Regions from separate parts of the Virgibacillus dakarensis genome, predicted to be linked through region 1. Evidence: riboswitches for the same ligand, from Rfam matches in the RefSeq annotation. Region 1 holds a riboswitch; the other holds the start of a gene.
The links. Region 1 has a riboswitch for lysine ahead of dapA (4-hydroxy-tetrahydrodipicolinate synthase). Riboswitches for the same ligand answer to the same signal wherever they lie in the genome.

Region 1 (5,411 bases):
ATCCGTTTTTGTCAGGGACAGGAGCTTATAAGATGGATTTTCCAGCTGGTGGGATTGTTGGTGAAAAAGGGTACGGACGCATAAAAAAGAAAAAAGAAGGATATTTAGTTGGCATTGAAAATGAAAATGGTACAGGATCGTCAATTACAATCAATTATGATTCCTTTAAAATAAAGGATCATGTGGAATCTTATTTGGATAATCTCAAAGATAGACTAGGTAAAGAAGTAGAATTTAAAAAGTTGGAAATTGAAGATGACCAACAATCACTTTATTACGCTTATTTTGAGCGGAATGGGTTTTATACGTATGCAGGCTATTTGCAAAATGAAAAAAATCATGGCGGAATTCAGGCCGTTTATCAAATCGATTGTGGTGGACGCCAAGAAGAAGTATGTAAAGAAAACAAAAAGGCTGTCAAAGATCGTATTATTGAATGGATGAAATCAATTCAATTTATAAATGGAGATGAGGAAGTGAGTGGTTAATGAGCGATACAATTATAAATTCGCCTGAAATGCGCTTAAGGTTGATCCAATTAGGGTACGACGATGACTTATCTGAGGCCGAAGTCATAAAGAAAGTCAAGAGGATATATTTAGAAGAAACGGGACAGGAACTGAAGGCAGATATTAAGGTACGCACGTCAGAAGAGGCTAATATTGGTTCTGAATCTGGGTATGATGGTACTGCATTATATTTAGATTCCATGGAAAAGAATATTGAAGAATTATATGTTATATCACAAGGAAGCAGGGGCATGGAGGATTGGGAATATAATTTGGAAGCAATGTTAGCAGGGCAAAATGTTAGTCAGGCAGAAGATGCGGCTGAATTTGTAAAAGATGTCAAGAACCATTTTAATATTCACGAAGTTGAAAATGGAAAAAAAGATGAAAATTCCACACCTATTATTGGTTTATCACATTCATTAGCACATAATAATAATACAACAGCCCATTTATTATACGATACATTCGATGAGGTGTATAGTGTAAATGGTGCACAGACGAATTATTATCAGATCTATAATGCCGATTTTAGATTTGAAGAAGCTGTAAATAGGGAATTTTCGATCTCCAAAACAGATCCGGACGCTATTTATGACATCGACCCAGATAAATTACGCACATTCGCTGAAGACTTTTACAAAGACAAAGCCAAAAACATCCACCAAATTATTTCAGAGGATGACCCACTATACGCCGTCAGCGGTGTACGCGGATTCTTCACTCTTGGTGATGTGAGACCTATTGATACTATTCCAGACTATCCAGGTTTGCGTTCCATCATGGATGATATTCCGGATGATGTAGTGAAGGATCTGCAGGAGCTTGCTATTCAATACACTGTCTCCTCCCAAAATGGCGGGACAAATGCTGCTATTCAGGATTTGTTGGGCGTAAACATGGGTGTCGTTAACCAATTTGATGGAATTTGGAGTGTGGCAAAGGTATATGCGACAAACCAGTCCGAGATTGATACGATGATTCGCGATGTAAACGATAAGCTTCCCGGATTGCTCGCTCAGGTAAAAACGGTTACAACGAATGCTGATATAATCTTTCAGCGATTTGTAGATGCCGGATATATCAGTGTTGATCAAAAGGATTTAATCGTCACCGAACTTACCAACATTCAGAAAGAGCTGGATGGGATGCAAAAATCTATTTCAACATTGGTAGATATACGCGATCTGCACAACTTTTCTGCACAGCTTGGTGGGGATATTGGTACTTATTTGAAAATAAAGGAACAAGCGGAAGCAATCCAAGGAAGTTTGGATAAACTTGACAAAAAGGAATTTCGAGAACTATTAGCAATGATTAAAAGCGGCCATCAAATCCCAGGAACCCCTAAAGGCACTGGGGGAGGGAAACAAATCTTATTTGGGGATGGATATGATCCTTACCACTACCAGCGGGAAAAAAGGAATAAAGGTAAATATTTCAGCTGCGTTACGTATGTATGATGAGGGAAAAGGGTTGCTGGAGGATAAATCATCAGAGATTAAGATGTTGCAAACGGCAATTAAAAGGGAAATTGTTCAATGCTACAAAGAAAAAAGGACTACTGTCATGAACAAAATATTTGATATGGAATCAAATCCCCGCACCTATACATATCTTCTCAAAAAACATGTTTATTTTACACGTCTGGATAAATCAATCATTGGTATCAATGTTCATGAAGTGTTTTTTCCATTCGATCATGCAGTCATTGAGGAAAGGATAAACAGTTTAAATGAAAGTGTAGAAAAAGGATATACCCATCTCGAAAACTATCGAACGGCAATAGAAGATTTATTTGAGGAAGAAGAAAAGATAGCAAATTTATTTGATGTTGTTGGAGGGCTTTAAAATGAAAGGTGATGAGCATGCAATTACCGTTACCGAAAAAATACTAGACAGTGAAGACCTTTCCGATAAGAAGGGAATCCTTAAGAAACATACTAACAGGATCAACGACTATGATAAAGCTTTTTTCAATTTAGTCGATTCCATCATTGTTAATGAAGACCAAAAAGGGGAAATCGTTGAAGCGATGCTAGAAAAAACAAAGAAATTTAAGAGTCACAATCAGAATTTGCTAGAAGACGTCGATCAGCAAATCAATAAAACCGTGACCAATTTGAACGAACAAGTGGAGGATATGAAGACACAGCTGCTGACGATAAAGTATAGGGACAATATTTGATTTTATATATATTCATTGGTATTAACTGACTGTAAGGTTGATGATGGAACAATAACAAAAGATGCTTGGTAAAAATGCTATTAGTTTTCCCATCGGCTATCCCACCACCCAAAATAAAAATTTTCACAAAACCTATTGCCTGACTACATATTATTTGATACAGTTGGGATAATTAAATACTTTTCTTATTTCAAATTTTTTTGATTTAAGGATAGAGGCGCAAAAACCATTAGTACGCAATGCGAGGATCATGGGAAATCCGGTGACTGTTGTGGAAAGGGGAATTTGCCGAAGCAGACAGGGTCTCATGCTCTGGAAGCTGGTTCTGCTATTGAATAAATACAGGACTGTCATATAGGTTAACTATATGGAGGGCTATCTTACGCAGAAATTTTAAATGTAATTACATTCTGCAGCAGCGAAGCCTTCGTTGCTGCTTTTTTGCGTTTATGTCCGATTGCCCTGATCACCTCTATCATTTAAAAACATGACAAAGGGTGTGACGTAATGGATTTCGGTCAAGTATTAACAGCAATGGTAACATCATTTGAAGCGAATGGTGAGGTTGATTTGGAAGCAACAAGTATGTTAGTCGAGCATTTAATTGCCAATGGATCTGATGGATTAGTTGTCGCTGGAACAACTGGAGAATCGCCAACTTTGACAAAAGAGGAAAAGCTAAACCTCTTTACATGTGTGGTTAAAGCTGCTGGTGGCAGGGTTCCTGTTATAGCTGGAACCGGGTCAAACAACACATACGAATCGATCGCCTTAACCAAGGAAGCGGAAAAGGTCGGTGTCGATGGAATCATGCTTGTTGCGCCATATTATAATAAACCATCACAGGAAGGATTAGTCCAGCATTTTCAGGCGATTGCTCAAGAAACGACATTACCAATTATGCTGTACAATATTCCTGGACGCAGCGTTGTAAATATGTCAGTGGAAACTGTTGTAACGCTATCCAAGATTGATAATATTGTTGCGATCAAAGATGCAAGTGGTAATTTAAATGAAAGTGCAGCAATCATTCGCGAAACAGCGGATGATTTTAGCTTATATAGTGGTGACGATGGCATGACGTTACCAATTTTAGCTATTGGTGGAAAAGGGGTTGTTTCCGTTGCCTCACATATTATCGGGAATGAAATGCAGGAAATGGTCTATTATTATAGGCAGGGTTATGTCCAAAAATCCGCGGCCATGCACCGTGAACTTTTACCAATTATGAATGCCCTGTTCAGGGCACCGAGTCCGTCCCCTGTGAAAGCAGCTTTGAATTTGGCAGGTATACCGGTCGGTGGTGTTCGCTTGCCAATGGTACCGTTGAATGAGCAGGAAATGTACGAACTGCAGCAAGTTCTTCCGGTAAACGAAAGGAAAGCGATCGTATAAGCTGAAAATTTGTTAACCCTCGATTGGATTGCCAAGCGGGGGTTTTTGCTTAAAGCTGCCAATTGAAATTAAGTACCCTAGCAGACGGAAGTGTTGTTGGGGTTAGAAAAATAACGGTATCATTCTACTACAAACAACGGCAAAGCATGATAATATAAAGAGGAGCATACTTTTTTCTCTCTTTTCAATTCACATTTGGATTATAAAGAAAGGATGGGATCGAATGAAACACGCAGGCATTATCGGGGGATTAGGACCAGAATCGACAGTCGATTACTATCAATCATTTATAAAAAAATACCAGGAAAAGGTGAACAGCAAGCAAAAGCTTCCGGAGTTATTCATTAATAGTATTAATATGTATAACATTTTTCGCTTTATTTCAGAAGGGAAACTGGATGCCCTAGTTAATTATGTAGGAGAAGCCGCACAAAAACTGGAATCCATCGGCGCCGATTTCATTATCATTTCCGCAAACACGCCGCACATTGTGTTTGATCAGGTCCGGGAAAAAGTCGGTGTGCCCATGATCAGCATTGTTGAAGCTACATATGAAAAAGCAGAAGAACTAGGATTAAAACGATTGGGACTCTTAGGCACAAAATTCACCATGGAGAATGACTTTTTCAAGAAGCCTTTTATAACCGGAAAAAAGGATATTTTTGTACCGGATGAAGACGTACAGCAATACTTGCACCAAAAAATTGTGGATGAATTGGAAAACGGAATTGTTGATCCGCAAACGAAACAAGATTTTCTGAAGATTGTCCATGACATGGCCGAGAAAGAAAATCTGGATGGTCTTATTTTGGGATGTACAGAATTGCCGATGATTATAAACGAGGATGATACAGATTTGGCATTGTTGAATACGACTGAGATCCATGTTGATAAAATGATTGAGCAGCTTTTTTAAGTTGCTGAGTTATGAAAGGAAGAGGATCGATTGTTTGTTTCCACCTTTTTTTATTTTATCATTGCCCGTACGGATCCATAATCAGCATTCAGATAACTGCAAGGTGGATCTTGCTATCGATCCAGCAATGCACCTATCGCTCCAACATACGCACCTTTTTCTAAAAATATTGGGTTAAAATCCAGTATATCCTGGAAACTGGCTATGAGCTCTTTTAATGGTTGGTTACCATCCAATGTGCTACCGGTAAAGACAATATTTTTCAGCTGATGCGCAGCGGCAGTTTGTGTGGCAAGCAGTACCAATGTTTCGCCAATCATTCTAACTAAACTCGCTATATGATCGGCCGTGGCAGCGTCTTTATTCAAGTTTGCCTTACCAAAGTTACTTGCAGTTAGACTTC
Region 2 (5,411 bases), on a different contig from region 1:
TGGGGTTGATATTTTCGCCCCGCTTGCTTGATCCAGACGCTGAAATGTGAAACGAGCGTCGTTATCAAAAGATAACGACGCTCGTATGTTTAATTTGAGTTTGATTGCTTCGACTTCTTCACTGCATTTGCAATACTTGCTGCCAAACCACCCCAGATAATAACAATACCAAGGATCGCAACAACGATAGCTCCAGTACTCATTATTTTGCCTCCTTAGCTCTAGATTCTTCTTCTCTTTGCGCTGTTTTCCATTTGCTTAGTGACATGATTACACCAACTACAAGAGCTGCGATCGCAACAAACCATCCGCTGTATAAAATAAAGAAATCAGGATAGCCTTCATAGTTGCCAGTAGGTGTATCAAAAGCTCTTGTCAGATTATCCCTTAACAACCCATACATCATGTATCCGAGTACAAGTGGTGTGATGAAACCTAAGCTAATCGTCCACCATGAACCTAGTCGAATATCAGAAATTTCATTCGCATGTGCTTTAAATTCACCAAGCTTACGCAATCCCCAAGCAACAAAGATAACCTCGACTAATCCAAGTAAAGCGACACCGAATTGATTAATAAAGTAGTCGGTTGCATCGAGGAAGTTAAGACCGCCTCTTGTTGCAAATAGCAAGGAAATGATTGCAGCTAATCCACCGCCAAACAATACTGCCTTCCCTCTGGAGATTTTAAATTTATCAACCAGTCCTGCGACATATGTCTCGGTAATCGACATTAACGAGGTTAATCCCGCGAGTACCAATGAAAGGAAGAATAAAACGCCAAACAATTCGTTCAATGCCGGGAACTGATTAATGATTTGTGGAAACACAACAAATGCTAATCCGACACCACCAGCTACAACTTCATCTACAGAAACACCTTGCTGGGCAGCCATAAATCCAAGTACGGAGAATACGCCAATCCCTGCCAGCAATTCAAAGCTTGAGTTACCAAAGCCAGTAATAAATGCATTGTTCGTAATATCCGATTTCTTCGGCAAATAACTGGAGTACGTAATCATGATCGCAAATGCAATTGACAAGCTAAAGAATATTTGCCCATATGCAGCCACCCAAACTCCTGGCTCAGCAATTTTTGAAAAGTCAGGTTCAAAAAATGCATTTAACCCGTCAATTGCTCCAGGTAATGTAATTGCTCGAATAACGATGATTAAGAAAATGATAACCAATGCCGGAATAAATATTCGGTTCGCAATTTCGATACCTTTTTTAACGCCTTTAAATAAAATTCCGAGTACAAGTATCCAAACAATAATCAACGGAATCAATACACCTGGTACTAAACCGCCGATCTGTCCAGGGTCTGCCAAATGCAGATAGTCGTTAAACAGAAATGATTCTGTGTCGGTTCCCCAGCTCAGCTTGAATGAAAAGACCGAAAAGGATATTGCCCAAGCAATAATAACGGAATAATACGTAGATATGACAAAAGCAACTGCTACTGCCCACCAGCCAATAAATTCCGACTTTTTATTCATTTTACTGTACGTTAATGGCGCTGACCCCCGATATTTATGCCCCATTGTGAATTCCATGATTAATATCGGAATTCCTGCTGTTAACAGTGCGAATAAATATGGGATAAAGAATGCTCCACCACCATTTTCATACGCTACCGATGGAAAACGCCAAATATTCCCGAGTCCGATTGCAGACCCTACAGCAGCCATGATAAAACCTGCTCGTGTTCCCCACTGTGAACGATTTTCCATTTTTTGACCTCCTCTTACCTGATTTCTTTCCCTATTTTAAATGTATTACAGGAAATAAAAATCTTTACTTTTTTCTGATATTTATGCTTGTATTATACCGGTACTTTTTGACTATGTCAAAGTAAATCATTTTACAGGAATAAAAATTCCCCCACACACATCGTGTATAGGGGAATTTCCTAGTTTTTCACCCTTGTCTTTGCCAAAAAGTGAATCAAGGAACCAATGATAATCAGGACAATAAGCGCAGCACATAATGCTAGTGCCATTTGATTCGTCCATCCAATTACTAAGTAACCTACACATGAGGCCAAAGCAACCAGCAGCGCATAAGGCAATTGGGTTAAAACATGATCAATGTGATTTACACCTGCACCAGTTGAGGATAAAATTGTTGTATCCGAAATTGGTGAGCAGTGATCGCCAAACACAGATCCTGCAAGTACTGCGGCAAGCGTTGGAAGCAGCATATTCACGTCTGTTAAAACGGTGACCTCTGCAGCAATTGGCAGCATAATGCCGAATGTTCCCCAGGAGGTACCGGTAGCCAATGCCATAAAACCGGCAATAATGAAAAATAGAAATGGTAACAATGCCGGATTGATGGATGCATCGTTAACTAATCGTGCCAAATAGTCTCCCGTTTCCAATGTACTAATGATGGAACCAATCATCCATGCCAGTAGCAATATATAGATAGCCGGAAGCATTGCCTTGATTCCTTCCCAAATAATGTTTCCGACATTTGCTTTAGGCTTTCGTTGGCTTAAATGAAAAATAAATGCAGTCAAAACCGCTAACAGGCCACCAGTAAAAAGTGATACATTTACATTTGTATTTGCGAAAATCGTCAGGAGACTGGCATCTCCACCATCTTGATATCCAGTAACAATCATCGCCGTTACCGTTGCCACAACAAGCACCAGGATGGGTACAATCAAGTGATACACCTTGCCATTTTCATGGGGTTTAAACGTTTCCTGCAAATCTCCTGGTACTTTTTCGTTAGAATTTACTACTTCACCCGTTTCGATTGCGCGATTTTCATGTTTCAACATCGGCCCGAAGTCAATTTTCATACAAGCGACAAGAAATACGAGCAGCAATGCGCCGATTGCGTAAAAATTATACGGAATCATTTTTATAAAAGCTTCTAGCGGCTGGATATCTGTGATCCCATTTGCCGCAAATAAACTTCCCAGCAAACCGATGATGTATGCGCCCCAACTGGATATTGGGGAAATCACGGTCACGGGAGCGGATGTTGAATCGATAAAGTAGGCTAATTTTGCCCGTGAGACACGATGCCTATCCGTCAGCGGCCTGGCGATTTGTCCAACAGCTAAGGCATTAAAATAATCATCAATAAAAATAATAATTCCAAGAATTGCCGTCATCACCTGGGCTCCGACTCTTGTCTTGACCCGCTTCATCATCCAGTCTCCAAATTCCCGGCTGCCACCTGATGCCGTAATAAATGCCGTCATAATACCTAGAAATAATAAGAAACTTAATAACAGTATATTTCCGGTATTTAACCTCCCATTGCTAACAAAAATCGTATAAAATGTTTCCCAGATTTCGTTTAATGATCCTAAAATATTAAAATCATGAATAAATAATGCCCCAACAATAATTCCCGCTCCTAATGAAAGCAGAACTTTTCTCGTAAGCAACACTAATACAAGCATGAGTACTGCTGGGATTAATGAATAAATTGTTCCTTCCATCATGTCTACCTCCATTATTTTCTAATCAAGTGCATGAAGAAGACTGCAAAATAAGAGGAGACTGTTAGTGATGGAACTAATCCCGCCAAAAACACAAAAAAACAACGATAGAAAATAACCTACCATTGTTTATAAGTATACGTTATCCTCCATTTCGATCAGTAGTTCTCCATGCAGCGTCCAATGCATGACAGTACATCCCTTATTCAAAGACATACCAGCTATAATAAGCTTGACCCTTATTACACTTCGGCAAACAATCCTTTTGCCAATCATCATCGTTGTCATTCTCCGATTGGCTACTCCTATCATTTGCACCTCTACCTCACCGATCTGATAAGGTTCATGATTTAATTATAATTAAATTATACTGGATTATTCGTTATCTTTCAAGTCCTTGTTAAGGTCATCTTTAGGGACAGCTATTGATGGACCATTATTCCCACCTTCACCGTAAAACTCCGGAACACCCAGATTAACTACTCCAGAGTCTACATATACATCCGTACTTACTTCCCTTACATCAGTTGAAAATGGAATAACAACTCGGACTTCCGCTTCTACATGAATAAATACTTTAACCATCGCACTATTTATCCCAAACGCCTCCGCTTTATGAACAACATCGGTTTTTACATTTCCAATAAGCTCCATATTTACAGGAACTTTTGGACCCAAATTGGCCAGTACCGTATTCCCCGTTACCATGCCAAGCGGGATTTCCACTAGTGTGGGATCTTCTTTACGCATTTCTTCAATCGTATTGCCATACTCCAACTCCAAGCTCGAATCCTCGGGTACTTCCCCAGTATTCATCCATTGAAAAAATTCCTCCACCCGGTCTGTAGCATACCGATTTATTTCATTAACAGCTGCAGTATTAATTTTCCAGGAGGTAATCTCCCCTTCATTGTTCCTGGTAAATTCAGATACATCTTCAAAATCGTAGCCCTCCGCAAACCTAACTGCCGCGTTTATCCCACGAGTGGCAAATTCATTTGATTTTGATTTTGCAATATCCATTAACGCCGGTTCTATACCTTTATTCACAATAAAAATAGCAAACCAGATCATCAACAGGAATAAAATCATCGTAATGACCACAATATTTTTCACTGGAGGTGGTGTTCGTTTTTTTCGAAAAAATGGTTGTCGTCGCAGCAATATGAAAACCCCCCTAAAACAATCTATGCTTGTTTTAGGGGGGTTAGACTTGGCATTTTATATTATTTTTGACAAGCTGAATCTGTAATATTGACAGCAGACGTAAAGTCCACTTCATACGGTTCTTGCGGGATTATGTTCATCGGTATTCCAGTATGTTTAGCAACCTTCGGGTTTGGTTCAGGAACTTTTTGTCGAACTTCAGCAACTTTTCATGAAATTTCAGCATCTTCCATGTAAGAGGGCAATTTTCCAAACGTGTTGCCTCTATTTTCAGGTAGCAGTTCACAGCGTTTAGCTTGGGCAAAGTTTCTTCACTCGGTTTGATGTTCGTACCCTTGGATTTGATGCCTAGCGCTCGATCCGATGTTTAATGCTCATAAGTTGACCCTTACCACATGTTAAATTCTTGGGTTTAAAAAATGCCTCCCCTCTGGAAGACATTTTACGATATGTTTAATAATGCATCTCTCCCGATTATGCCAGGTTCCCAGCCATACGCCTTGGATGCATCAGTAATTTTTTCGAGTGGTGCATGCAGCAAATCATCAATTGTTTTAACACCAACCGCGCGACCCGCAATAACGTTACGATCTGCTAGTACCTCATTCAGCACATCCACATCCAAAGCTCCACACATGATGTAACCAATTTCATTTGTAATCATCAATAAATTTGTTTTTGGAAGTTCCACCGTAATAGCAGTAAAGAACATTCCGTCAACCTCGAGCGGATTCACCGTAATCATTCTCGTGCTCATGCCTCCTCCTTGACCTACACTACCA

Region 2: another riboswitch for lysine. It lies ahead of CZ382_RS21270 (Na+/H+ antiporter NhaC family protein); the one in region 1 lies ahead of dapA (4-hydroxy-tetrahydrodipicolinate synthase).

The regions. Positions count from the first base shown of each region.
Region 1 is NZ_LT732553.1:282,453-287,863, forward strand. It holds gene CZ382_RS01440 (hypothetical protein) at 1-488, shown strand, start outside; gene CZ382_RS01445 (DUF6792 domain-containing protein) at 488-1,972, shown strand; gene CZ382_RS24095 (hypothetical protein) at 1,986-2,360, shown strand; gene CZ382_RS01450 (hypothetical protein) at 2,362-2,697, shown strand; lysine riboswitch at 2,902-3,083, shown strand; gene dapA (4-hydroxy-tetrahydrodipicolinate synthase) at 3,205-4,092, shown strand; gene CZ382_RS01460 (aspartate/glutamate racemase family protein) at 4,316-5,008, shown strand; gene coaW (type II pantothenate kinase) at 5,122-5,411, opposite strand, start outside.
Region 2 is NZ_LT732554.1:2,453,061-2,458,471, reverse strand. It holds gene CZ382_RS21280 (methionine/alanine import family NSS transporter small subunit) at 90-203, opposite strand; gene CZ382_RS21275 (sodium-dependent transporter) at 203-1,732, opposite strand; gene CZ382_RS21270 (Na+/H+ antiporter NhaC family protein) at 1,912-3,462, opposite strand; lysine riboswitch at 3,617-3,793, opposite strand; gene yunB (sporulation protein YunB) at 3,838-4,626, opposite strand; gene CZ382_RS21255 (YunC family protein) at 5,072-5,374, opposite strand.